4 regions of the Telluria sp. AIW5 genome follow, and region 3 is predicted to be linked to each of the others. Evidence: predicted binding sites of a transcription regulator. Region 3 holds the regulator's gene; each other region holds the start of a gene.

The links. The regulator LexA, encoded in region 3, represses DNA repair genes until DNA is damaged. The targets are predictions, from matches to a motif close to ACTGTATNNNNATACAGT.
Region 1: the regulator LexA is predicted to act here: its motif matches at 2,920-2,937, upstream of AC1MEM_RS19460 (VRR-NUC domain-containing protein).
Region 2: the regulator LexA is predicted to act here: its motif matches at 1,987-2,004, upstream of AC1MEM_RS13490 (ATP-dependent helicase).
Region 4: the regulator LexA is predicted to act here: its motif matches at 1,712-1,729, upstream of recA (recombinase RecA).

What each region holds. Positions count from the first base shown of each region.
Region 1 is NZ_CM155289.1:4,406,187-4,410,618, reverse strand. It holds gene AC1MEM_RS19465 (ATP-dependent DNA helicase) at 1-1,259, opposite strand, end outside; gene AC1MEM_RS19460 (VRR-NUC domain-containing protein) at 1,256-2,905, opposite strand; gene AC1MEM_RS19455 (hypothetical protein) at 3,008-3,772, opposite strand; gene AC1MEM_RS19450 (M15 family metallopeptidase) at 3,878-4,432, shown strand, end outside.
Region 2 is NZ_CM155289.1:3,037,574-3,042,005, forward strand. It holds gene AC1MEM_RS13470 (chromate transporter) at 1-351, opposite strand, end outside; gene AC1MEM_RS13475 (chromate transporter) at 348-920, opposite strand; gene AC1MEM_RS13480 (hypothetical protein) at 1,002-1,178, opposite strand; gene AC1MEM_RS13485 (hypothetical protein) at 1,375-1,590, shown strand; gene AC1MEM_RS13490 (ATP-dependent helicase) at 2,033-4,129, shown strand; gene AC1MEM_RS13495 (SIR2 family NAD-dependent protein deacylase) at 4,412-4,432, opposite strand, start outside.
Region 3 is NZ_CM155289.1:2,410,480-2,414,911, forward strand. It holds gene AC1MEM_RS10575 (tetratricopeptide repeat protein) at 1-294, shown strand, start outside; gene AC1MEM_RS10580 (tetratricopeptide repeat protein) at 461-1,240, shown strand; gene AC1MEM_RS10585 (sel1 repeat family protein) at 1,346-2,110, shown strand; gene lexA (transcriptional repressor LexA) at 2,160-2,795, opposite strand; gene rpsF (30S ribosomal protein S6) at 3,027-3,422, shown strand; gene priB (primosomal replication protein N) at 3,467-3,760, shown strand; gene rpsR (30S ribosomal protein S18) at 3,797-4,087, shown strand; gene rplI (50S ribosomal protein L9) at 4,124-4,432, shown strand, end outside.
Region 4 is NZ_CM155289.1:1,307,716-1,312,147, forward strand. It holds gene AC1MEM_RS05775 (sensor histidine kinase N-terminal domain-containing protein) at 1-774, opposite strand, end outside; gene AC1MEM_RS05780 (response regulator transcription factor) at 771-1,481, opposite strand; gene recA (recombinase RecA) at 1,792-2,874, shown strand; gene recX (recombination regulator RecX) at 2,948-3,409, shown strand; gene AC1MEM_RS05795 (hypothetical protein) at 3,580-3,939, shown strand; gene AC1MEM_RS05800 (DUF2889 domain-containing protein) at 4,222-4,432, shown strand, end outside.

The sequences.
Region 1 (4,432 bases), 2.0 Mb from region 3:
TCATCGATCTCGCCCCAGACCCGCGCGACTTTGCTCAAGGCCTTTTTCACGGGCGACGGCGCCGCGGCGCGGGCGGCGCGCAGGGCGACCCGATCGAGTTCGCAGGAATACATCGAGCGCGCGCGCGCCACCATGTTGTGCGCCTCGTCGACCAGCACGCTGGCGCGCCAGCCGTTGGCCTGGGCCAGCGCGTACAGCATCGCGCTGCCGTCGAAATAATAGTTGTAGTCGCCGATCGCCACGTCGGTCCAGCGCGCCATCTCGCTGCCCAGGTAGTAGGGACACACATCGTGGGCCAGGCCGACTTCGCGCAGCGCGGCGCGATCCAGCACCGGGACGCTCAACGCCGCTTGGCGTGCGGCGGGCAGGCGGTCGTAGAAGCCCTTCGCCAGGGGGCAGGACTCGCCGTGGCAGGCCTTGTCCGGATGCTCGCAGGCCTTGTCGCGCGCGGTCAGCTCCAGCACGCGCAGCGGCAGTTCGGGGGCGTGATTGCAGATGGCCCCGGCGGCGTCGAGGGCCAGCTGGCGGCCCGGCGTTTTCGCGGCAAGGAAGAAGATCTTGTCGATGCGCTGCGCTGGAGCGGCTTTGAGCACCGGGAACAGGGTGCCGATGGTCTTGCCGATGCCGGTCGGCGCCTGGGCCAGCAGGCAGCGCCCGGTAGCGTTTGCCTTGAACACGGTCTCGGCCAGCTGGCGCTGACCGGGCCGGAACTGCGCGTGCGGGAAGCGCAGGCCGGTCAGCGCCGCGTCGCGCGCTTCGCGGTGGCGCAGCTCCTGTCCGGCCCATTCGGCGAAGCGCCCGCAGGCTTCCTCGAACATGGCTTTCAGTTCGCCCGCGCTGCGCGTTTCGCGCAAGGACGTCTCGAGGCCGCTGCCGATTTCGTAATACACGAGCGCCAGGTTGACCTGCTCCAGGCCACGGGCGGCGCACAGCAGGTGGCCATAGACGCGCAGCTGGGCCCAGTGCAGGTGGCGGTGGTTGTCCGGCATCGTCGATAGCTGGCCGCGGTAGGTCTTGATTTCCTCGAGCAGATTCTGCGCCGGGTCGTAGCCGTCAGCGCGGCCGCGCACGTGCAGCGGGCCGTGGTTGCCGCTGAGGGTCACCTCGGCCTGGTAGCCTTCGCCCCGACGCGCGGTGACGACGGCGTGGCCGGCGATGCCTTCCTGGGCGGTGGGCGAGGGCGTGAAGCGCAGGTCGAGGTCACCGCGTTTGGCCGTGAATTCGCACAGCGCACGCACCGCGACGACATAGCTGCTCAAGCGGCATGCTCCCACTGCAGGTAGCACACGGCGACCGGCATCTCGTGCGCCGCGCAGTAATCGATCCAGCGCAGCTGGTTGTCCTGCAGGCGGTCGCCCGGGCCCTTCACTTCGATCATGCGGTAGCGCCGCTCTGCAGGCCAGAACTGGATCAGGTCGGGAAAGCCGCTGCGATTGACCTTCACGTCGGCCAGGATGCGTTCGCACCAGCGCTTCACGTGCGCCGCCGGGATGCAGTCGAGCGCCAGTTCGAGGAGCGCGCGGTCGAGGTATTCCCAGGACAGGAAAGGCGCCGAGATGCCGGCCTTTTCCTCGAAGTGGGCCAGGATGGTGGCGCGGTAGCGGCCGTCGTCGCACTGGGCGAGGCAGTCGGCGAATTCGGCCGCGCGGCGCTGGTGGAAGTCGAGGCTGTGCAGGTCTGCGGGGGCGCGGTGGAAGGGGTGGAAGAAGGCCCCGGGGATGGCGGCGAAGATCGCGCGCCAGCACAGCAACCCGAACAGGGCGTTGGCCAGCATGTTCTCGACATAGAACACCGGCGCCTCTGCGCTGCCGAGGTGGTCGCGCACCGCGCCCTCGACCCAGGGACCGTCGCCCGGCACGGGCAGGCAGAGGTCAAGGCGCACCGGCGCGGCCGGACGGCGGGCGATGGTTTTCGGGTGGCCCAGCTTGCGCGCCAGGCGCGGGCCGATGCGCAGCAGGTGCTGGGATTCGGCGTCGTTTTCGGGCGCGCGTTCGGCTTCCTGCAGCAACTGCCAGGCCTCGCGATAACGCTCGGCCTTTTCCAGAACACGAATGGCGCGTCCGCGCGAACCCGGATAGCCGCAACGCGTGTAGACCTCGGTGGCGCGGGTCCAGTCCTGCTGCTTCTCGAAGTGCTGGCCGACCTGGAACAGGAATTTCTCGCGCCGGCTGTCGAGCCACTCATTGTCGAATGCCTGCAGCGGCAGCTCGTTCAAGACGTCGTCGATCGGCTCGCCGCCTTCGGCGAAGCGCCCCTTGCAGGCATGCAGTTGCAGGTAGTGATCGATGTCGCGCCGGTCGCGAAAACCGCGCGAGGCGGGCGAGAACTCGACCTGCTCGTAGCGGAAGACGCCGAGGTCGGCGAGCACGAATTCGGTCCAGTCCTGGTGCAGGTTGCCGAAAAAAATCAAGCGCAGACGGTCGCACAGGGGTTTGACGAGAATGCGCAGGGCAAGGTCGTCGCAACCGGCATACCAGCTTGAAAAGGCGCGGCTGTCGGTGAAGGCTGCGCGCAAGGCTTCGAGCTGCTCGGCCTTGCGTGCACTCTTCTGGTGCGGATGGGCCGCGAATGCCGTGGCGATCTCGGGCTTGGCCAGCAGGTCGAACAGTTCGTCGAGGCTGAGCACGGGATCGAGCTCGATCCAGCTGGTGGGAAGCAGGTGATGCGCGGCCTCGACCGGGCAGCCGATTTCCGCATACCGCATTTTGCTGGCCCGGAACAGGTCGCCCTTGCGCATGACCATACGCACGAACAGGGCGCGCGCAGGCTGCGGCAGCGTGGGGAAGGCGGCGATGAAAGCTTGTTCTTCGTCGGTCAGCAAGTCGTGGTAACGCTCGATGATCCAATCCAGGACACTCTGGAAATTATCCAGGTAATAAAACTCGTTTTCCAGAACCCTGTTCATTTTGTGAGGCGACAACTGTGCTTATGTACAGTATAGCCTCACGGTCGCCGCAGGCCCAGCGCTTTCGCCCGCAGGTGCCAGACGCCGTGGTTTTTTGCCACATCAGGGGCGGGTGGCCTTTGGCGGGCATTTGGACCCGCTGCAGGCAGCCGAGGGATCGTGCTCGCCGCGATGGCGCTCGGAATGCCGGATGATTGCGGAGATCAGGGCGACGTCGCTGTCGACCTGGGTGTCGGCATTCGCGGGGGCCTTGCGGGCGTGGCTGATGGCGGCAGATCTGGACTTCGCCGCGCCACCGGCGCGGGCCTGGGCAGGTTTGGCGGCACGGCTCGCCGGCTTCGGCGCCTTGTCCGCTTTTTTCTCGACGCTGCTGCGCGCTGCAAGCTCGGTCGGCTCGGACTTGACCGGCTTCGGAACAGCACGTTCCTCCGCCACGCGGGCCGCGGTCGGCACCGGTTTCGTCTCCTTGAGTTCGTGCGGCGGGAGCATGACCAGCGGCGGCACGTTGCCGGCAACCGTCACATCGCGTTTGCCTGCCGACTCGTCGACGATGACTGCCGTGCGCGGCGCGTCGACCACCGATGCCGGCGCCGCTGCTGCAGGCGGCTGGGGCGGCAGAACCGCGTCCGGCATGACCGGCGGCACTACGACGGTGATGGCATCGTGCCGGGCCTGCAGCTCCTGCGCGCCCTTGTGGTTGTCGTAAGCGAGCCAGGCGACGCCGCCGGCGAGGATGCCGGCCAGCGCCGCCGCGGCCCCGTACGAAGCCAGTCGGATGCCGGACATGCGCGCGCCGGTACGGCGGGCCGAGTCGCGCTCGAGCATCGCGAGGATGTTTTCTTCTCCGGCGCCGCGACGCGAGGACATCAGGTTTGGTCTTGTCGAGGCTGCTTGATTTTCGTCTGTAGGGCGCACGGCGTACCTCCTAAGATGGACGTTCCTGCTTCGATTAGAAACGCTCTGGGAAAACCCATGCTGATCTTTATCGCACTTCTGTATTTTTGTGTCGCTTGCAGCCTGATCTGGCTGGCCTGCTTCCCGAGCGGGCGGGCTTTGATCAACCATTTCATGTTTGGTTTGCGCAGCCGGCTCGGGCGCGTGGCGCTGTGGCGGCCCGGGCCGGCCGCGCATGGCTTGCCTTCCCGGCGCGACCTGCGCGGCGTGTTCAAGGCGCTCGTCAAAAAGATGCACCGCAACTGGGTCGTGCTGGCGATCGTCGTGCCGGTGGTAGCGATTCCCTCGCTGCTGGCGCTGGCCCTGCGCACGCCCGACATGCTGCCCGGCTACGAGCCGACCGAAGCGCTGCCCGACGCCCAGATCGCCGCATTGCTGCAGGGCGAGCAGCTGGTGCCGCCGGTGGATCCGCCGCCGCTTGCCTTTTCCACCCAGGAAGTGGTGCAGGTGCGGCCGATGCTGGTCAATGCGAGCCGCAACTGGGGTTTGATGCACCCGGACTTCAGCCAGCGCTTGCTGCTCGCGTTCAAGATCATGAAGGAAAAGCATGGCTATGACATGGCCCTGCTCGAA
Region 2 (4,432 bases), 630 kb from region 3:
GTGGCCCCATTGCGCGACCAGGTAAGTAAAGATGGTCGAGGGCAGCAGGATGCCGGTCATCGCGACCAGCACGCCGAGGAAGGCGGCCGCGGTACTGCCGGCGTTCATGCCGACGTTCCAGCCCATCAGTGCGACGAACAGCACGTTCGGCCCGGGCGCGGCCTGGGCCAGCGCGATCGAATCGTTAAACTGGGCCTGGGTCAGCCAGCCATGCTGCTCCACCAGGAAGCGGTGCATTTCAGAGGTCGTCGAGATCGCCCCGCCGAGCGACATCATCGACAGCAACAGGTAGTGGCCGAACAGGTTCAGCCAGTCGTGCCAGGCGAGGGTGATGTGGATCGCGGCGTTCATCGCAGCCCCCGGTAAGCCAGTACGCAGCCCAGGCCGCCGAGGACGAGCAGCACCCAGGCGAGCGGGAATTTCAACAGCCCGACCAGCACGAAGCCGGCCACGATGATCGCCAGGCACCAGGGCAGGGGCACGGGGTTACGCTTGAGTGCGGCCCACATCTTGAGGCCGACCGCCGCGATCAGCCCGGCCGAGACCGCCGCCATGCCGCGCAGGGCGCCGGCCACCTGCGCATTATCGGCGAAGCGCGCATGCAGGACCGCCAGCAGCAGGATCAGCACCAGCGGCACGGCCAGCATGCCGGCCAGCGCCGTCAGCGCGCCGCGCAGGCCGAAATAGCGGGCGCCGATCATCATCGACAGGTTGACGACGTTCGGCCCCGGCATGATCTGCGCCACCGCCCAGTCCTCGATGAATTCCTCGTGGCTCAGCCAGCGCTTGCGCTCGACGAGCTCGCGCTGGACGACCGCGAGCACGCCGCCGAAGCCCTGCAGGGCCAGGAAGGTAAAGGAGAAAAACAGGTCGGGCAGGGATGCGGGACGCGGGCGGTCGAGGACGGGCGGTGAGGTCATCGCGCCATTATCGCGCCCGCCCGGCGTTCTGTCACGGCACGAACCAGCTCGCCAAGGGGTTTGCCCCTGGAGCCTGGGCTCTTAGCCGCCGCCGATCCCGCGCATGACACGCCCGCTGCCGCCGCATTGCGGACATTGCTTGCCGTCGGCCAGCTTGCCGCTGCCGGAGCAGGCTTCGCAGACGTCTTCGCCGGCGCCGGGTGTGCCGGGGGAAGCTTCGTCGCCAGGGTTCAGGTCGGGTTCGGGAGTCGTAGCCATGGTTGCCTCGCAGGTGGATGGAGAACACGGCCATTCTAGGACGATCGATTGCGCGGTGGCGCTCTCTTGGGAAAGTCGCCTATTCAAATTTTTACACTTTTCGATAAGAAGTTGACATTGACATTGTTTTGTATTGATGAATACTTCACAGCATCCGAATACTTAACAGCATTCAACCTGACAAGTCGAGGTCACGATGGAGCAAGCTTCAGTCGAGCGCATCAACCTGCTGGCCGCCATGGACGAATCCCGCACCGATGCGCGCCAGCGCCGCATCGTCGATGCCGGCATTGCAGTCCAGGGCAGTGCCAATACCATGTCTGCCTTTGAGTTCCTGCGCGCTCGCGATATCGGCGTCGACGTCATCGAGCGCGTGCTTCTGGAGCCGCACCGGCGCCGCGCCCGCTCCTGAAAGTTTCCGTCCGTAATCTGTTTTTGATGTCAAAGCGTCAGCTTTGTCGCGTGACCTGCGGGGCAGCTTATACACATAAATTGCTTTTTTTCATGTTTGCCGCAATTCCTCATGGTTCTGCACATGATCTCGCAAGTCATTGATTTTCCATCAATTCAGCATTGCCCGTCGAATGGGCAAGTTGTTGAAAGCCGCATACGGACGCGTTTTCCGGCTGTCAAGCCCCATCTTTTCCACAAAGTTATTCACAGAGTTTGTGGATATCCGGAAAAGTTCTTTAGTTACGGCCACTTAGCGTAGGGCGATCATGTAACAGGCGAACTTCGTCGAGCGTTCGTGCAAGCTTTTTACAACAGGGCAGGGGAGGGCGAGTGCAAAATGCACTTGCGAAGCGCTACTGGACAAATGTACAGTTGCGTTGTTTACTATTTGCCACTTCCCCATGTCCGCTGCCGCCGCTGCTGTGCCCACGACCGACGACCCCTTCGCCAGCCTCAATCCCGAGCAGCGCGCTGCGGTCGAGCACGATATTGGCACATCGGCCCGTGGCGCACCGGCCCGGCCCTTGCTGGTGGTGGCGGGCGCCGGTTCCGGCAAGACGAATACGCTGGCGCACCGGGTTGCCCGCCTGATCATGGCGGGCGCCGATCCGCAGCGGATCCTGCTATTGACGTTCTCGCGGCGCGCCGCCAACGAGATGACCCAACGCGCAGGCAATGTCCTGCAGCGCATCATGGGAGGGAGCAGCCAGGGCGTCGCGACCCTGCCGTGGGCCGGCACCTTCCACAGCATCGGCGCGCGCCTGCTGCGCGAGTTTTCCGGCCGCATCGGCCTGGACGAATCGTTCACCATCCACGACCGCGGCGACTCCGAAGACCTGATGGGGCTGGTGCGCCACGAGATCGGCCTGACCCAAACCGCCAAGCGCTTTCCCTTGAAGGGGACTTGCCTGTCGATCTATTCGCGCGTGGTCAATTCGCGCGAGCCGCTCGACCTCGTGCTGCAGAGCACCTTCCCCTGGTGCGTCGAGTGGGAAGCGGAGCTGAAACGCCTGTTCGGCGCCTATGTCGACGCCAAGCAGGAACAGAACGTGCTCGACTACGACGACCTGCTGCTGTTCTGGGCCGAGATGGCCTCCGACCCCGAGCTCGGACCGGAGATCGGCGGCCTGTTCGACCACGTACTGGTCGACGAATACCAGGACACCAATCGCTTGCAAGCCACCATCATCACCGGCATGAAGCCGGGAGGCGATGGCGTGATGGTGGTGGGCGACGATGCCCAGTCGATCTATTCCTTCCGCGGCGCGACGGTGCGCAACATCCTCGACTTTCCCGGCCAGTTCACGCAGCCGGCGCAGGTGATCACGCTGGACCGCAATTACCGCTCGACCCAGCCGATCCTGGACGCCTCGAATGCGCTCATTGCCGGTGCGCTCGAGCGCCACGCCAAGACGCTGTGGACCGACAAAGTCGCCAGCAGCCTGCCGCAGCTCGTGTTGATTCCCGACGAGGCCGAACAGGCGCGCTGGGTCTGCAAGCGCATCCTCGAGCACCGCGAAGCCGGCATCAAGCTGACCACGCAAGCCGTGCTGTTTCGCGCGGCCAGCCATAGCGCGGCGCTGGAACTCGAACTGATGCGCCGGAATATTCCCTTCGTCAAATTCGGCGGCCTGAAATTCCTGGAAGCCTCGCACATCAAGGACGTGCTGGCCGTGCTGCGCTTTGCCCAGAATCCGAACGGACGCATGGCCGGTTTCCGGGTGCTGCAACTGATCCCGGGTATCGGTCCGGCCACCGCTACCCGCCTGCTGGATGCGGTGGCCGAGGCGCCGGAAGCCATCGACGCCGTGGAAGCCTTTGCCGCGCCGTCCAAAAGCGGGGGCGACTGGCAGGATTTCGTCACCCTGTATCGCCGCCTGCGCACGCCAGGGCTGCGCTGGCCGGCCGATATCGAGCTGGTGCGCGACTGGTATCTGCCGCACCTCGAGCGCCTGCACGACGATGCCACGGTGCGCGCGGCCGACGTCGCCCAGCTGGCGCAACTGGCGGGCGGCCATGGCACGCGCGAAAGTTTTCTCGCCGAGATCACGCTCGACCCACCGGAAGCGACCAGCGACCGCGCCGGTCCGCCGCTGCTGGACGAGGATTACCTGATCCTGTCGACAATTCACTCGAGCAAGGGCCAGGAATGGAAATCGGTGCATGTGCTCAATGTTGTCGACGGCTGTATTCCGTCCGACATGAGTACCGGCAGCGCGGAGGAAATCGAGGAAGAGCGGCGCCTGCTGTACGTGGCCATGACGCGCGCCAGGGAGCACCTGCACCTGGTGGTGCCGAACCGCTTCTTCATCAAGCAGCAAGCGCAGATGGGCGACCGCCACGTCTACGCGGCGCGCACCCGCTTCGTGACGCCGGCCATGCTCAAGCATTTCGAGGAATGCGTCTGGATCACGGCCGACACGGCGAAATCGAAAACCCCGATGCCGGAAAGCGTGCGGATGCTGGTGCGCGACCGGGCGCGGAACGCATGGAAGTAAGCGGGAAGTAAATACGGAGATAACCGCCGGGCAGGAGCTCCAAGGCTGACTTATCCCCCGTTGTAGGACTTTGTAGGAATTTGCTGATAAGGCCGCTGTGAACGAAAGATCAGTTCGTGCAAGCCATTGATTTTAAAGGACACAATTTTTGCCTGTAGATTGGGCATTTTGTTGAAACCCGCATCAATACTGCGCTTGCGGCTTGTCAAGTGGCGCTTGTCCACATAGTTATCCACAATTCTTGTGGATATCGGGGCAATCCTTTTAAAATCAATGACTTGGCTACGATTGTTTATGATTGAT
Region 3 (4,432 bases):
GACGTGCTCGACATGATGACTCCCCAGGAAATCGAAGGCGCACGCATCCACATCGAGGCGGTGTATCGCGACACGCTCGCGCAAGCCCAGCGCGAAGCGAACGCCGTACGAACGCAGCAGGCTCAATGGGAAGCGGCGACCGAACGTTTCGTCAAGGAAGAGAACGCCCGTCTGGAGCGTGAGAACGCGGAACAGACACGGCTCGCCATCGACTCCCAGCGACGGAACAACGATTACGCCATCCTGAATCGCCGGGAGCCGCCACCGCCAGTGACGCGCAGGGAAAGCCGTTGAATCTAATGCCGCAACCCGGCGCACTGCGTGGCGGCGGCAATCCCGGCCTTCGCGCGGCGCTGGCAGACTGATGTAAAAAAACTACGTAATGGCGATGCAAACCGCATTGCATCGCCGACATAACGGTTTTATTATCGTTTTACAACATCCCTGAAAGGACGATGCCATGCGCCGGTTTGTGTTTTCCCTGCTGTTCGTTTGCCTCTGCGCCCGCGCCGACGATCTTGCCGAAGCTAACCGGCTGCTCGCCGCGAAGGACTATGGCAAGGCGCTGCCCTTATACACAAAGGCTGCGCAAGCGGGCAACCCGGAAGCGCAGTTTCGGCTGGGCGAGATGTACTGGTATGGCGACGGCACGGTACAGGACCTGAACGCGGCGCGCGAATGGATCGGAAAAGCCGCAGCTGCCGGCATCCCCGATGCGAAGGAATCGTTGGCGATCCTCGAGCGGCGCAAGAGCCGCGGCAACGAAATCACCTACTGGATGAACGAATACCGCGGCGAGGAACTGCAGTCGGGCAAGTATGCCTGTCCTGCGCCGTCGATTCCCGTCCTGTCGAAGACCAACGAAGAGATCGAGGCGACCCGGGCTGCTGTCGCCTCCTGGCAAGCCTGCTATAACGGTTTCGTCAGCAACTTCAATGCCGCGATGCCGGCAGGTAAAGTCGTTCCGCAGGACGTGCTCGATATGATGAGCCCGGCCGAATTCGAGCGCGTACGCGCCCATATCGAGCCGCAGTACCGGAAGATCCTGCTCGACGCCCAGGCCCGGGCCGAGGCGACGCTGGCGCAACGCGACGCCTGGGAGAAGGCGACCCAAGCCTTCGTCAAGGAGGAGAACCTGCGGCGCAAGCGTCAGATCGAACTGGAAACGACCCGCATCGTCCGCGACAATGAAGTGCGTTTGCATGGCGGTACCGACGCGCGCGTGAGTACAGGCAAGTAAGCGGCAAGTGAGCGGCAAGTAAGCGGCAAGTAAGCGGCGGTTGAGCGACAGTTGAGCAGGCCCGCGTCTCGCAGTATGATGGGCCTCGCTCATTTTGTTACCGCCATGAAAAAATTCCTTTACTGTGCCTTACTGCTCGCGAGCCTGCCCGCCGCGGCCGCGAACGATCTCGCCTCTGCCAACGCCCTGTTCGAGCAAAAGAAATATGCCGAGGCCCTGACGCTGTACACGAAACTGGCGAACGCCGGTAACGTCGATGCCCAGCAACAGCTGGGCCAGATGTACTGGTATGGCGAAGCAGGGGCAGTGGACGAGGCAAAAGCCCAGGCCTGGTTCCGCAAGGCGGCTGCCCGGGGCAATGCGGTGGCCGCCAGTTCGCTCGTCGTCATGCAGCAGCGCACGGACCGCCGGGCCGACATCGATTACTGGATCGGCGGCTACGATGGCAGCGACCTGAAAACCGGAAAGTATTACTGCCCCGCGCCGCGGATCCCCGCGATGTCGAAGCAGGCGGACGAGATCGATCGCGTGTCCGGGGCCATCGCCACCTGGCAAGACTGCTACAACGGTTTCGTGGAAAACCTGAACGCATCCTCGCCGCTGGTCAAGCGCATTCCGGCCGACGTCGTCAAGCTGATGAACGCCCGCGAGACCGAACGTGCGCAGGCGCACCTGGAGCAGGTGCAGCAAAACCTGTCGGAAGAGGCAAAGGTGGCGGCCAAGCTGGTACTGGCGGACGTTGCCGCATGGCGCAGCGCGACCGAGGCGTACGTGAAGGAACACAACGCCATTGTCGAGAGCGGGCCTTCTCCCGAGCGCGCACGCGACATCGAGGCGCGCAGGAGCAACTACGGTCCCGCCGGAAAATAGGGCGGACGTAAAAAAAGCCGCGCGAGCGGCTTTTTTTACGTCGGCAAACTCAGTGCCAGCTGCGCATCAAACCGACCGCAAGTCCCTCGAGCGCGAACTCGTCGCCCGGCTCGACGCGGATCACCTTGAAGTCCGGGTTCTCCGGCAGCAGTTCGATGGTGTCGCCCGTCTTACGGTAGCGCTTGACGGTGACGTCCTCGCCGATGCGGGCGACGACGATCTGGCCGTTCTTGGCGCTGTCGACTTTTTTGACGGCGAGGAAGTCGCCATCCATGATGCCGGCGTCGCGCATCGACCAGCCGCGCACCTTCAGCAGGAAGTCGGGACGCGCGCCGAACATGGCCGGGTCGACGTTGTAGGTCGCTTCGACGTGTTCCTGCGCCAGGATGGGCGAACCCGCCGCGACGCGGCCGACCAGGGGCAACGACATCAGCAGGGCGGCAGGGACATGCGGCACCGGCTGCGGCAGCGAGGCGCCGATGAGGCGGATGCCGCGCGAGGTGCCCGAGACGATCTCGATGGCGCCTTTGCGAGCCAGGGCCTGCAGGTGTTCTTCGGCCGCGTTGGCCGACTTGAAGCCCAACTCCCTGGCGATTTCGGCGCGGGTCGGCGGGAAGCCGGTATTGTCGATCGCTTCCCTGATCAGGTTCAGGATCTGTTCTTGCCTTGCGGTGAGCTTGAGCATGGGTCTGGCACGGGTTGATGATTCAGACTGTATTTTTGTACAGTATTTCGGGGAATGCAAGGGAAATCGATGATTTTTAACGATTCGCGCCGCCCAGGGTGTCGCGGCGCAGCGACGAGGGCGGGAGATTGCGCAGCCGTGCCATCCGCGTTATAATTGCCGGCTTTCCCTTCCCACACTCGTCTTGACGCCGAGGTGGGCATTTGTTTAAACGTCCTCAAGGAGTGTTGCATGCGTCATTATGAAATCGTTTTTATCGTCCACCCGGACCAAAGCGAGCAAGTCCCGGCGATGATCGAGCGTTACAAGGCCAGCGTCACCGCGCGCGGCGGTAACATCCATCGCGTCGAAGACTGGGGCCGTCGCCAGATGGCTTACTCGATCCAGAAGTTGCCGAAGGCACACTACATCTGCATGAACATCGAGTGCGACAACGAGACCCTGGTCGAGCTGGAAACCGCATTCAAGTTCAATGATGCCGTGCTGCGTCACCTGACCGTGAAAATGAAGAAAGCTGAAACCACGCCATCGCCAATGATGAAGTCGGTCCAGCGCGAAGACGCAGCCAAGAGCCACCGCGCAGAAGCCCCAGCGGCTGCTGCTGCCCCGGCCGCCGCTGCTGCTTAAATTTTTCTTGCCAGAAATCGTTAATTGGAAGTGAACCAGCGTAAGTGAACCAGCTACAAGTCGTCGCGACGATTGCTGAACGCGACGTACTGCGCTATACCCCCGCCGGCGTGCCGGTCGTCTCGGCAATCCTGATGCACAGTTCGCAGCAGGTCGAGGCAGGGGTCGAGAGGCTGGTCGAGTTCGAAATTGCCGCGTTCGCCGCGGGTGAGATTTCGGGCCGCTTCGCCAGCGCAGAGTTAGGCGCCGCGCACCAGTTCACGGGATTTTTGGCCAGGAAGAATCGCAACAGCAAAGCCCTGGTGTTTCACATCATTGATTTCAGTGCCGCCGCTTAATTATTAGCGGCCACCATTTAGATACAGGAGCCTCAAATGGCATTCGGTAAAAAGTTCGACAAAAACAAAGCCAAAGAAAAACTGAAGCGCAAACAGCAGAACCCGCTGTTCAAGCGTAAGAAATTCTGCCGCTTCACCGCTGCAAACGTGGAACAGGTCGATTACAAAGACGTCGACACCCTGAAGGACTTCGTCCAGGAAAACGGCAAGATCATGCCGGCACGTCTGACCGGCACCAAGGCGCACTACCAGCGCCAGGTCGACACCGCGATCAAGCGCGCACGCTACCTCGCGCTGCTGCCGTACACCGACCTGCACAACGCTTAATCGCGTCGTACAGTTCAGAACATCCTGGAGAAAAATATGCAAGTTATCCTTTTGGAAAAAGTTGTTAACGTCGGCAACCTGGGCGACGTGGTCAAGGTCAAGGACGGTTACGCGCGTAACTTCCTGATCCCGCAAAAGATGGCCCGCCGCGCAACCTCGTCGGCCGTCGCCGAGTTCGAAGTCAAGCGCGCCGAGCTGGAAAAAGCAGCAGCTGAAAAGCTGTCGGCTTCGCAAGCCCAAGGCGACAAGCTGGGCGGCATGACCATCACCATCGCCCAGAAAGCCGGCGTCGACGGTCGTCTGTTCGGTTCGGTTGGTAACTTCGACATCGCCGAAGCCCTGACC
Region 4 (4,432 bases), 1.1 Mb from region 3:
CGAAATTTCCTCGGGCACCTGGCGCGAATCGATGGGAGACAGGTCGTCGGAGCTACGCGCGCGGATCCGTTCCTGGAGTTCGGCAAGCGGGGATAAACCGCGCGAGAGGGCGAACCAGACCAGGGCCAGGATGATCGGCAAGATAATGAATTGGGGCAGGATCACGCCCTTGATGATCTCGTTGGCGAGCAGGGCGCGCTTCTCCAGCGTTTCGGCCACCTGCACCAGCGCCTTACGGGGAAAGGCGGGCGAGCTGCTGTCGGGCGGCGCCAGCGGGTCGAGGTTGATGTACAGGTAGGCGACGCGCAAGGGCGTGCCGTGCAGCGCGGCATTGCGAAAGTGCACCGCGCCATCCTTGTCGCCATCGTCTTCCCTCGGGCGCGGCAGTTCGCGGTCGCCGTCCACCTGGCGCCCGGCCGCGTCGAGCACCTGGAAGTACACATTGTCGATGTCGTCGGCGCGCAGGATGTCGCGCGCGCTGCCGGGCAGGCGGGTATTGATGACCCCGTTCTCTTCGCGCACCTGCTGGGCCAGCACCGTGACCCGGTCCTCCAGCGCATGGTCGAAGGGTTGATTGGCGATCGATTTCGCGACCAGGTAAGTGATCGCGATGCTCATCGGCCACAGCAGCAGCAGGGGCGCCAGCATCCAGTCGAGGATTTCGCCGAACAGCGAATGCTGGATGTTTTCTTCCGGCTCGGGATTCGGCGGGACGTAGAGCGGCTCCGGCAGGGGCGCCTCGAACTCGGTCACACCAGCATCACGTTCGTTCACTTGGCGTCGGGGGGCTGCTCGGCGCCGGCACGGGCCGCGTCCGAATATTTTTCGAGGCAATAGCCCAGACCGCGCACGGTGGCGATGCGCACCCCGCCCACCTCGATTTTCTTGCGCAGCCGGTGCACATACACCTCGATGGCGTTGTTCGACACCTCTTCACCCCATTCGCACAGGTGGTCGACCAGCTGCTCCTTCGACACCAGGCGCCCGGTGCGCGCCAGCAGGATTTCCAGCAGGCCCAGTTCGCGCGCGGAGAGGTCGAGCATGTGCTCGTTGATATAGGCGCTGCGCCCGACCTGGTCGTAGACCAGCGGGCCGTGGCGGATCACGGTCGGGCCGCCGCCGGCGCCGCGCCGGGTCAACGCCCGTACCCGCGCCTCGAGTTCGGACAGGGCGAAGGGCTTGGCCATGTAGTCGTCGGCGCCGAGGTCGAGCCCCTCGACGCGCTGCTCGACCGAGTCGGCCGCGGTGAGGATCAGTACGGGCAGCAGGGAAGAGCGGGCGCGCAGGCGGCGCAGCACTTCCAGGCCCGACATTTTCGGCAGCCCGAGGTCGAGGATCAGGAGGTCGAATTCCTGGGTCGAGAGGGCCGTGTCGGCGTCCTGGCCGTTCCGCACGTCGTCGATCGCATAGCCGGACTGGCGCAGCGAGCGCGTCAGCCCGTCCGCGAGTACGCTATCATCTTCCGCAAGCAAAATTCGCATAAGATCACCCTGTTATCGATTAGACCTCCCGGCTACCGCCTGAGGTTGCGAAAAAATCCTCCATGGCGGCGTTGCATCGTCTTGCCGTACTAAGGTACTGTCTTCGACGCTGCTTCGGGGGGGGGCGCATCCCTTACCCTGGAGTTTTTTTCACAACCTCATTGTGTTTGATTTGGCGCAACAATGCGAGCCTTCTGCAACGGTCGGGCAAAATCCCGCTTGCCAAAACCACTGGAGTTTTATACAGTAGTGGCTATTGAAAAGCGTGAGGGTGCCCACACCTTGGTACCTCCAAGACTGAGAGAAAATTATGGACGACAAGAAAGTAGTACACAACGCGGCTGAAAAAGGCAAAGCGCTGGCCGCCGCCCTCGCGCAGATCGAAAAGCAGTTCGGCAAGGGTTCGGTCATGCGGATGGACGCAAACACGCCCGTCGAGGAAGTGCAGACCGTCTCCACCGGCTCGCTGGGCCTGGACATCGCGCTTGGCGTCGGCGGCTTGCCGCGTGGCCGTATCGTGGAAATCTATGGTCCGGAATCGTCGGGTAAAACCACGCTGACCCTGCAGACCATCGCACAAATGCAAAAGCTCGGCGGCACCTGCGCCTTCATCGACGCCGAGCACGCGCTCGACGTGGGTTATGCGCAGAAGCTGGGCATCAAGCTCGACGAACTGCTGATCTCGCAGCCGGACACCGGCGAGCAGGCACTGGAAATTACCGACGCACTCGTGCGTTCGGGTTCGGTCGACCTGGTGGTCATCGACTCGGTGGCGGCACTGACCCCGCGCGCCGAGATCGAAGGCGACATGGGCGATTCGCTGCCGGGCCTGCAAGCGCGTCTGATGTCGCAGGCACTGCGCAAGCTGACCGCGTCGATCAACCGTACGAACACCCTGGTCATCTTCATTAACCAGATCCGTATGAAGATCGGTGTGATGTTCGGCAGCCCGGAAACCACGACCGGCGGTAACGCGCTGAAGTTCTACGCCTCCGTGCGCCTGGACATCCGCCGTACCGGCTCGATCAAGTCGGGTGACGAGGTGATCGGTAATGAAACCAAGGTCAAGGTCGTCAAGAACAAGATCGCGCCACCATTCCGCGAAGCGCACTTCGACATTCTTTATGGAGAAGGCACTTCCCGTGAAGGCGAAATCCTGGATCTTGGCGCCGACAACAAGATCGTGGAGAAGTCCGGTTCGTGGTACAGCTATAACGGCGAACGTATCGGCCAGGGCAAGGACAACGCCCGTCAGTTCTTGAAAGACCGCCCGGCACTGGCGCGCGAAATCGAGAACAAGGTCCGTGCGGCCCTGGGTGTGCGCGAACTGCCGCCGCCAGTCGGTGGCGACGCCGAAGACAAGGCGCCGAAGCTGAAGGCTGTTTCGGAGTAATCGGCTGGGGCGGGGCGGGCCGGTTGTCCTTCAACCTGCAACCCGCGGCCCTATCCGATGAGCTGTATTCGCCATGCGCCAACCAGTATTGAGTCTGAAAGGTCGGGCCCTGCGCTACCTCTCCATGAGGGAGCACAGCCGGCTCGAGCTCAAGCGCAAGCTGGCACGCCATGCGGAGGAGGGCGACGACATCGACGCCCTCCTCGATTTTCTGGAAAAGAACAACTGGCTGTCGCAGGAGCGTTTTGCTGAATCGCTGATTCATCGAAAGGCTGCGCGCTTCGGCAACAGCCGTGTCTTCGCCGAGCTGCAAAGCCATGGCGTCAACGGCGAAGCGCTGGCCGAGCTGAAACCCGGCCTGGCCGAGAGCGAGACCGCCCGCGCGGTCGAGGTCTGGCAGCGCAAGTTTGGCACCGTCGCGCAAGACGCGGCCGAACGCAACAAGCAGATGCGTTTTCTGATGGCCCGCGGCTTTTCGAGCGGCGCCGTACGCACAGCCCTCAAAGGCGCGCCGGAAGAAGACGACGAGTTTTAAGGCTTGCCGCATCCCGGGCGGCCCGTAGCCGTATCAACGCTGTATCCGAACTAAACTAATCTATTTCCCAGGCGCCAGCGTGGAGCGCCATCCAGCGATATGCGCCCGCATATTCCTCAACCCCGGATGACGCTGCACGCTGGCGCTTGTTTGTCGGAGTCATTGTCATTATGAAAACACTCTTCGCAGTCATGCCGATCCTCATCCTCGCCGCCTGCAGCAGGCCGCCAGTCGAGCCAACCGGGACGTATCGGCTTGGCACGGCGGACAAAACCCTGGTGCTTGACGTCCGGGCCAGCGGCGAGTATGTGCTCCAGATCGATGGCCCCGGCGCCATGACCGATGAGATCCGCGGCCGCTGGGAAGACGAACGTGGGAACGGTCCGCACGTCTCGTTCCACGGCCTGGCCTGGCGCGGTACCGAACCCGCAGCGGGTAGTAGCGTCTGGACGACGACTGTTCGCAGCAATGCCGATATCTGCCTCGACGCCGAGGGGCAATCCTGCTTTATCAAGGACGCCGCGGCCTGAGCCGGGGCCTTGCCCACTGGTGAGCCACCACTTTGCGGTCTCCAGCGCAAGCCGCGTGAAGCCGTCGACGCCGACATGGGCAAGCGGGCCACGTTTGCCCGACTGCCGCCCGCCGCGCGTCCGCCTGATCCCCATGTTGCAGTGCAACCCGCCCCCGCCTGTGCTAAACTTTCACGGTTTAAGCAGCGCCGCATGAGCGGTAGTTGCCGCAGAAGCTGCGGTAACGTGCATCAGCACATAGCTGCCACCTTGATTGCCGGTCAATCGGCACATTTGTTTTTTATGCCCCTGTCTTCTCCCACCCCGCGCTCCCTGCGGCATACACGCGCCATTTCCGTCGAAGCGTACGCGCGCGACGATGGCCTGTGGGATCTTGACGCCCGCATCCGCGACATCAAGGCACGCGACATCGTGCTTGCCTCCGGCAACCGTCCTGCCGGCACCGCCGTGCACGACCTGAGCCTGCGCATCACCATCAACCGCGACCTCGAGA